Skermanella rosea: one gene and its partner. The protein of the gene in region 1 interacts with the protein of each later gene in a pairwise test. Links are inferred from orthologs where the notes say so. Each region holds a gene or a part of one and is shown in the gene's direction. Other genes may lie near its edges.

The links. Proteins that work in one complex are often made in the same cells at the same time.
Region 2: the proteins of rho (region 1) and hfq interact in binary tests that used the Escherichia coli proteins (3 or more experiments, as listed by UniProt). The link is inferred for Skermanella rosea from one-to-one orthologs.

Annotation. Positions count from the first base shown.
Region 1 is NZ_CP086111.1:5,812,460-5,817,507, reverse strand. The notes cover bases 914-3,891. They hold rho (transcription termination factor Rho), read left to right. Parts: upstream 914-1,763; coding sequence 1,764-3,020; downstream 3,021-3,891. Other genes in these bases: JL101_RS27155 (histidine phosphatase family protein), read right to left, coding at 3,750-3,891; secB (protein-export chaperone SecB), read right to left, coding at 3,161-3,631; JL101_RS27170 (cation-transporting P-type ATPase), read right to left, coding at 914-1,409. Also shown: more of JL101_RS27170, read right to left, coding at 1-913; more of JL101_RS27155, read right to left, coding at 3,892-4,301; JL101_RS27150 (FxsA family protein), read right to left, coding at 4,311-4,859; JL101_RS27145 (Tim44/TimA family putative adaptor protein), read left to right, coding at 5,038-5,048. UniProt on the Escherichia coli protein: Facilitates transcription termination by a mechanism that involves Rho binding to the nascent RNA, activation of Rho's RNA-dependent ATPase activity, and release of the mRNA from the DNA template.
Region 2 is NZ_CP086111.1:2,687,724-2,690,637, forward strand. It holds hfq (RNA chaperone Hfq), read left to right. Parts: upstream 1-1,290; coding sequence 1,291-1,539; downstream 1,540-2,914. Other genes in the region: JL101_RS12345 (D-amino-acid transaminase), read left to right, coding at 1-485; JL101_RS12350 (HAD family hydrolase), read left to right, coding at 485-1,213; hflX (GTPase HflX), read left to right, coding at 1,571-2,878. UniProt on the Escherichia coli protein: RNA chaperone that binds small regulatory RNA (sRNAs) and mRNAs to facilitate mRNA translational regulation in response to envelope stress, environmental stress and changes in metabolite concentrations.

The DNA of each region.
Region 1 (5,048 bases):
GCCATGAACTTGTGGTCCGATTCGAACGGAATCACGTCGATCCTGGGCCAGTCCCGGCCGGCCCGGGCGGGGTCGAGCCCGGCCTTGAGCGCCAGGGTCACCAGCGCGCCGTCGGTCGGGTCCCCCTCCAGGCGCCACTCCCCGTCCCGCTCCGACACCGAGGCGTCGTTGCACAGCAGGGACGCGCGCGCGATCTCCGCCAGAACGGGATCGGCGCCGGAGTCTGTCGGGGAATCATCGGCCGCGCCGTCGGGCCTGAAGCCGCCGGACGGCGCGTAGCCGATGCCGTCCACGTCGTAGGCATTGCCGGATGTCACGACCCGGCGGACCGTCAGCTCGTTCCGGGTCAGGGTGCCGGTCTTGTCCGAACAGATGACGCTGACCGCGCCCAGCGTCTCCACCGCCGGCAGGCGCCGGATGATGGCGTTGCGCCGGGCCATGCGGGTGACCCCGATGGCGAGCGTGATGGTCATGACCGCCGGCAGCCCTTCCGGGATCGCCGCGACCGCCAGCCCGACCGCCGCCATGAACATGTCGTCCATGGCGAAACCCTGGAGCCAGACGCCGACCGCGAAGGCGAAGGCGGCCAGCGCCAGGATCCCGACGGTGAGAAGCCGGCCGAATGCCGCCATCTGGGCCAGCAGCGGCGTCGTCAGGGTCTCGACCCCGGCGATCATGGTGCTGATCCGGCCGATCTCGGTGCGGTCGCCCGTGCCGACCACCAGCCCGGTTCCCTGCCCCATGGTCACCAGCGTCCCGGAGAAGGCCGCCGGGGCGCGGTCGCCGAGGGCGGCGTCCGGGGCCACCGGATCGACCGACTTGGCGACCGGCACCGACTCGCCGGTCAGCGCCGATTCCTGGATCTGGAGGTTGCGGGCGGCGATCAGGCGCAGATCCGCCGGCACCTTGTCGCCGGAGGCGATCTGGACCAGGTCGCCGGGCACCAGCTCATCGGCGGGGATGGTCCGGCGCGTGCCGTCGCGGATCACGGCGGCGTTCGGCGACAGCATGTCGCGGATGGCATCGAGCGCCTGTTCCGCCTTGCCCTCCTGGATGAAGCCGATCAGGGCGTTGATCACCACCACGCCGACGATCACCGCGGCGTCGACCAGCTCGCCCAGAGCTGCGCTCATCGCGGCCGCCGCCAGCAGGACATAGATCAGCACATTGTTGAACTGGACCAGGAACCGCATCAGGGCGCTTCGCCGGGGAGGCGGCGTCAGCCGGTTCGGCCCGTAGCGGCCCAGCCGGGCGGCGGCCTCCCCGGCGCTCAGGCCCTGCTCGCCGGTCCCCAGCCGGCGGAGCGCCTCGGGAGCGCCGACCGCATGCCAGGCTTCCGGCGCGTCGGAGGAGCCGGGTTCGCCCGGAACCGGCGCCGGATTCGGCCGCGACCGGGTGTCGACGGTCATGATGTCCTCCACGATTGTTGGCCCTGAGCCTCAGTTGGTTTCCGCAGGCGGGATCACGAGCGCAATCGTGCGTCATCGGGCATCCCAGCGACAACCCGCCGCAGTGGCCATATCGGGACCCGAGCACCTATCCGCGGATATAGAGCTTCGGTACAGTTCCGGTTTCGTTTGACTTGTCAATCCGGTTCGTATAACTATATCTTCATCAGAAGGCCCAATCCCGAGAATCCTAAAGCATATTCTCAAGCGTCCCGCCCGGGGATGCTCCGACGGCCGATAGCCTCCTCTCTGCCGCGCTGCCCAAGCAACTGCGCCCGGCATTCAACTGCCGCTCCCGTCCCCCACAGGCTCCCGATGAACCTCCAAGAGTTGAAATGTAAGACGCCTGCCGAGTTACTGGCGTTCGCCGAAGAATTACAGATCGAGAACGCCAGCACCTTGCGCAAGCAAGACATGATGTTCGCCATCCTGAAGCAGCTCGCCGACAACGAGGTGCCGATCTTCGGGGACGGCGTGCTGGAGATCCTCCAGGACGGCTTCGGATTCCTGCGCTCTCCGGAGTCCAACTACCTGCCCGGTCCGGACGACATCTATGTCAGCCCGAGCCAGGTGCGCCGCTTCGGCCTGCGCACCGGCGACACGGTCGAGGGGCAGATCCGGGCGCCGAAGGACGGCGAGCGCTATTTCGCGCTGCTCAAGGTCAACACGATCAATTTCGACAGCCCGGACAAGGTCCGGCACCGGATCAACTTCGACAACCTGACCCCGCTCTATCCGGAAGAGCGGCTGAACATGGAAATCGAGGATCCGACCAAGAAGAACTTCACCGGCCGGATCATCGACCTGGTCGCCCCCCTGGGCAAGGGCCAGCGCGCGCTGGTCGTGGCGCCGCCGCGCACCGGCAAGACGGTGATGCTCCAGAACATCGCCCACTCGATCGCCCAGAATCATCCCGAAGTCTACCTGATCGTCCTGCTGATCGACGAGCGGCCGGAGGAAGTGACCGACATGGCGCGCAGCGTGCGCGGCGAGGTCGTCAGCTCCACCTTCGATGAGCCGGCGGCCCGGCACGTGCAGGTCGCCGAGATGGTGATCGAGAAGGCCAAGCGGCTGGTCGAGCACAAGCGCGACGTCGTGATCCTGCTGGACAGCATCACCCGCCTGGCGCGCGCCTACAACACGGTCGTCCCCAGCTCCGGCAAGGTGCTGACCGGCGGCGTAGACGCCAATGCCCTGCAGCGCCCGAAGCGCTTCTTCGGCGCCGCCCGCAACATCGAGGAAGGCGGCTCGCTGACCATCATCGCGACCGCGCTGATCGATACCGGGTCCCGCATGGACGAGGTGATCTTCGAGGAGTTCAAGGGCACCGGCAACTCCGAGATCATCCTGGACCGCAAGATCAGCGACAAGCGCACCTTCCCGGCGATCGACATCACCAAGTCGGGCACCCGCAAGGAAGAGTTGCTGGTCGACAAGGCGACGATCTCCAAGATGTGGGTCCTGCGCCGCATCCTGATGCCCATGGGCGTCACGGACTCGGTCGACTTCCTGCTGGACAAGCTGAAGCACACCAAGAGCAATTCCGAGTTCTTCGACTCGATGAACCAGTAATCCGCTTCCGGCGGACATGAAAAAGGCCTTTGCCTCTCTCCGCGCGGGAGAGGCAAAGGCCTTTTTCATTCCGTGTGGGAAGGGCGGCGGCCCGCCGCCCACGGTGCGCGGGACGCGCACCCTCCGCCGGGAACCAGTGTTCAGGCCGTCGTCGGTTGCTGCGGGGCGGTCTGGCGGCGGTAGAGGTCGGTGAAGTCGATCGGGTTGATCATCAGCGGCGGATAACCGCCGTCGCGGGTCGCGTCGGCGACGATCGCCCGGGCGAACGGGAACAGCAGGCGCGGACCCTCGATCAGCAGCACTGGACGGATATGCTCGTCGGCGAGGCCCTGGAGGGTGAACAGGCCGGCATAGGACAGCTCGACCAGGAACGCGGTGTTCTCGCCGACCTTCGCCTCGCAGCGCATCTCCAGCACGACCTCGTAGAGGGTCTCGCCGACCTGCTGGCTGCGGACATCGACGCCGACCGAGACCTGGGGAGCCGGCTGGCCGGGCAGCAGGGTCTGCGGGGCGTTGGGGTTCTCGAACGAGAAGTCCTTGACGTACTGGGCGTTGATGACGATCGGCAGGGCGGTGGGGCGGCTCTGGCCGGCGCCGGACTGGTCGGTCATGGTGATCTCCTGGTGAGCGCGTTGAAATGGCGCATGCGCGGTTCGTATCGGTTCTGCGCGTCTGGTGCTGTGGCTAGCACGGAACCGCGGGGCACGGCAATGAACGGGTGCCGCCGGGTCACGGTACGGGCGGCAGCCGGGCCGGAGCCCCGCGGGGGTCGAACTCCACGATGGCGCAGTTCGTCACCTCCTCCCCGGTCAGGGCGCGGATGAAGCCCCAGTGGCTGACGACGCCGACATGGCGCTCGTCCCTCATCCCGGCGGCGATGGCGCGGAACTCTGCCGCGCGCATCATGACGCCGTCCTCGTTCTCCTCCTGGTCGGGCCACCAGATCTCCGGCACGTGGTCGAACGCCAGGTAGGGCCACTGCTTTTCCAACTCCGAGCGGGGCGTCCCGATGTCGCACATGAAATGGGCGTGCTCGCCCAGGATGGGCTGGACCTCGATCGGCAGTTCGAGCACCTCGGCGATGATCGAGGCGGTCTGGAGAGCCCGCGTGTAGGGGCTCGCCAGCAGGCGTCTGAGCCCCCGGTCGGACAGCTGGGCCGCGGCGGCCAGCGCCTGGGCGCGGCCGGTCTCGGTCAGGCCGGGGTCGATCAATCCGGGATCGACGCGCCGGACCGCGAAGGCGGCGTTGAACTCGGATTGTCCATGGCGGATCAGAAGCATGATGTGACGTTACCGGTTATGGGGAGGGCGCCAGCGGCTGTCGGGCGGGGGGCTGTCGGGCGGCGGAAGGTCGGTCCGGTCCGCCGGACCGGGCGTGACATCGGTGAATTCCCCCTCGATGACGCCGGGCGGCGGCCTGTTGGTCCTGCGGGCGAAGGGATCGTCGGGATTCACCTCCGTCCCGTCGACGAACACGCGCATGCCGCCGCGCTTGCCCAGCAGGGCGATCAGGCGGCGGCGAAGAAAACCCCGGAAGGCCGGGATGAAAAGCAGGGCGCCGAGCGTATCCGTCACGAAGCCCGGCGTCAGCAGGAGCACTCCCGCGGCGACCAGGCAGAAACCGTCGAACACCTCGGCGACCGGCAGTTCGTTGCGGGCAAGGCTCTCCTGAGCCCGCCGGGCCACGGCGAAGCCCTGCACGCGCAGGAGAGCCGCCCCGGCGAAAGCCGTCAGGAGGATCAAGGCAAGGGTCGGCCACAGACCGATCAAGCCGCCCACCTGAATGAATACGGCTATCTCGATGATCGGAAGGATGATGAATGCGAGTAGGATGTACATGCGTGTCCTTGCTCTTTCCCCGGTAACGGCCTATCTACGAAAAGAGGCGTTTGTCGAAACCGGTACGGGGATTACCGGTACGGGGATTCGGCTGACACCGTACACATACGCTCTTCACGCGGTACAGTTAATACGCGCCCGGCTGACGGTCTAGGGCGAACCGACCAGGACATGTTCAATGGGCGAGGG
Region 2 (2,914 bases), 3.1 Mb from region 1 along the record:
AGTTGGAGAACGGGGTCAAGGTGATCTCGATTCCCGACATCCGCTGGCTGCGCCGGGATATCAAGTCGGTAGCATTGCTGCCGCAGGTGTTGGGCAAGCAGCAGGCGGTGGAGGCCGGTGCGTTCGAGGCGTGGCAGCTCGACCCCGACGGCAACGTGACCGAGGGCTGCTCCAGCAACGCCTGGATCGTCACCGCGGACGGCACCCTGGTGACCCGCTACGCCAACAACCTGATCCTGAACGGCGTGACGCGGCTCTCGATCGTCCGGCTGGCCAAGGAAGCCGGCATCCCGTTCGAGGAACGCGCCTTCTCGCTGGAGGAAGCCTACCGGGCGCGGGAGGCCTTCGTTTCCAGCGCCAGCACCTTCGTGATGCCGGTCACCCGGATCGACGACCGCACCGTCGGGAACGGCAAGCCGGGCTCCCTGGGTGAGCGCCTGCGGCAGGCCTATCTGGAATACGCCCGGACGGCGGGCGCCTCGTGATGCCGGAACACGACCTTGCCACCCCCGGTCCCGGCGACGGGAAGCCGTCGCGGCTGCCGCGCGCGGTCCTGTTCGATTGGGACAATACCCTGGTGGACAACTGGGGCTGCATCCATGCCGCGTTGAACGCTGCCCTGGTCGCCCACGGCCTGCCGCCCTGGACCCTGGAGGAGACCCGCATCCGCGTCCGGCAGAGCCTGCGCGACAGCTTCCCGCGCCTGTTCGGCGACCGCTGGACCGACGCGCGCGACATCTTCTACGACCATTTCGGCCGCCACCATCTCGATTACCTGAAGCCGCTCCCGGGTGCCGAGGGGCTGCTGTCGGCGCTGGCCGGGCAGGGCGTCTATCTCGGGGTGGTCAGCAACAAGACGGGCCGCTTCCTGCGGGCCGAGTCGGCCCAACTCGGTTGGGACCGCTACTTCGGCAAGCTGGTCGGAGCGGGAGACGCGCCACAAGATAAACCTGCGGTTGACCCCATCCACATGGCCCTTGAGCCCGGCGGGTTGATTGCCGGTCCCGACGTCTGGTTCATCGGCGACGCAGACGTGGATATGCAGTGCGCCCATGCCGGGGGATGCGTTCCGATGCTGATCGGGAACAGTCCGGACGACTTCGGGAATTTTCCGCCTGCGCACCGGTTTGACACTTGCGATATAGTATCCGACTTGGTGCGGCGCCTCGGCGCCCCCATATCGCTGGAGACTCCAGTCGAACAACGAAAATAGCCCAACAAAAGGGTTATGGAATGTTATCCGGGCTCTGGGATGGGGCCCCAAGAACCATCACAACGGGGCGATTGCATATGTCCGAAAAAAGTCAAAATGTTCAGGACGTTTTCTTAAACCACGTCCGAAAGAACAAGACCCCGGTCACCGTGTTCCTGGTGAACGGTGTCAAACTCCAAGGCATCATAACGTGGTTCGACAACTTCTCCGTCCTGCTGCGACGCGATGCGCATAGCCAACTGGTCTACAAGCACGCAATCTCGACCGTGATGCCTGCCCATCCTATTCAACTTTTCGAGCCGCCCAAGGAAGGTGAAGGTACCTAACGCACCCGATCAGGGCACCGGCCGGTCCGCCATGGGCACCGGCCGCGCCCTCGTGATCCATCCGATCCTGCGCGAGTCCAAGATCGACGACGGCATGCGCAGCCCCGAAGCGCGCCTGGACGAAGCCGTCGGACTGGCCGCCGCGATCGAACTGGACGTCGCCCACGCCGAAGCCGTCAAGGTCAACCGGCCACAGCCTTCGACCCTGCTCGGGTCGGGCACGGTGGAGCATTTCGCCGACCTGATCCGCGACGCGGAAGAGAGGGGTGAACCGATCGATCTTGTCGTGATGGACCACGCCCTGTCGCCCGTCCAGCAGCGCAACCTGGAACGCGGTCTTCATGCCAAGGTCATCGACCGCACCGGCCTGATCCTGGAGATCTTCGGCGCCCGGGCACGCACCCGCGAAGGACAGTTGCAGGTGGAACTTGCCGCGCTGAGCTACCAGCGCTCGCGGCTGGTCCGGTCCTGGACCCACCTGGAGCGCCAGCGCGGCGGTTTCGGCTTTCTCGGCGGTCCCGGCGAAAGCCAGCTCGAGATCGACCGCCGCCTGATCGGCGACCGGATCATCAAGCTGAAGCGGGAGCTGGACGAGGTCCGGCGCACCCGCGACCTGCACCGCAAGGCGCGGGACCGGGTGCCCTATCCTGTGGTGGCCTTGGTCGGCTACACCAACGCCGGCAAGTCGTCGCTGTTCAACCGGATGGCCGGCGCCGACGTGTTCGCCAAGAACCTGCTGTTCGCGACGCTCGACCCGACCATGCGCGGGATCGAGCTGCCGACCGGCCGCAAGGTGATCCTGTCCGACACGGTGGGCTTCATCTCCGACCTGCCGACCCACCTCGTGGCCGCCTTCCGGGCGACCCTGGAGGAGGTCCAGGCGGCCGACATCGTCCTGCACGTTCGGGACATCGCCCATCCCGACACGGAGGCCCAGAAGGCCGACGTCGAGGCGGTGCTGCGCGACCTCGACATCGATCCGTCCCAGGACGGCCGCGTCGTCGAGGTGCTGAACAAGATCGACCTGCTCGACGTCGCCACGCGGGACGCCCTGCTCGCCCAGGCGGCACGCAACGACCACATGCAGGCGGTCTCGGCCCTGACCGGCGAGGGCCTGCCCGAACTGTTCGGGCTGCTCGACCGCCACATGACGATGGACCGCCAGACGGTCGATCTCACGGTGCGGATCGACGACGGCGCGGCGCTGGCCTGGCTCTACCAGCGGGGCGACGTACTGGAGCGGCGGGACGACGAGTCATTCGCCCATCTCCAGATCGCCTTGGATCCCGCCGACCTCGCCCGTTTCGAACGGCGCTACGACTACCATCCCGCCAGCTGACGCGGATCCGTCCGCATTGCGCACGCTCCGGGCCGG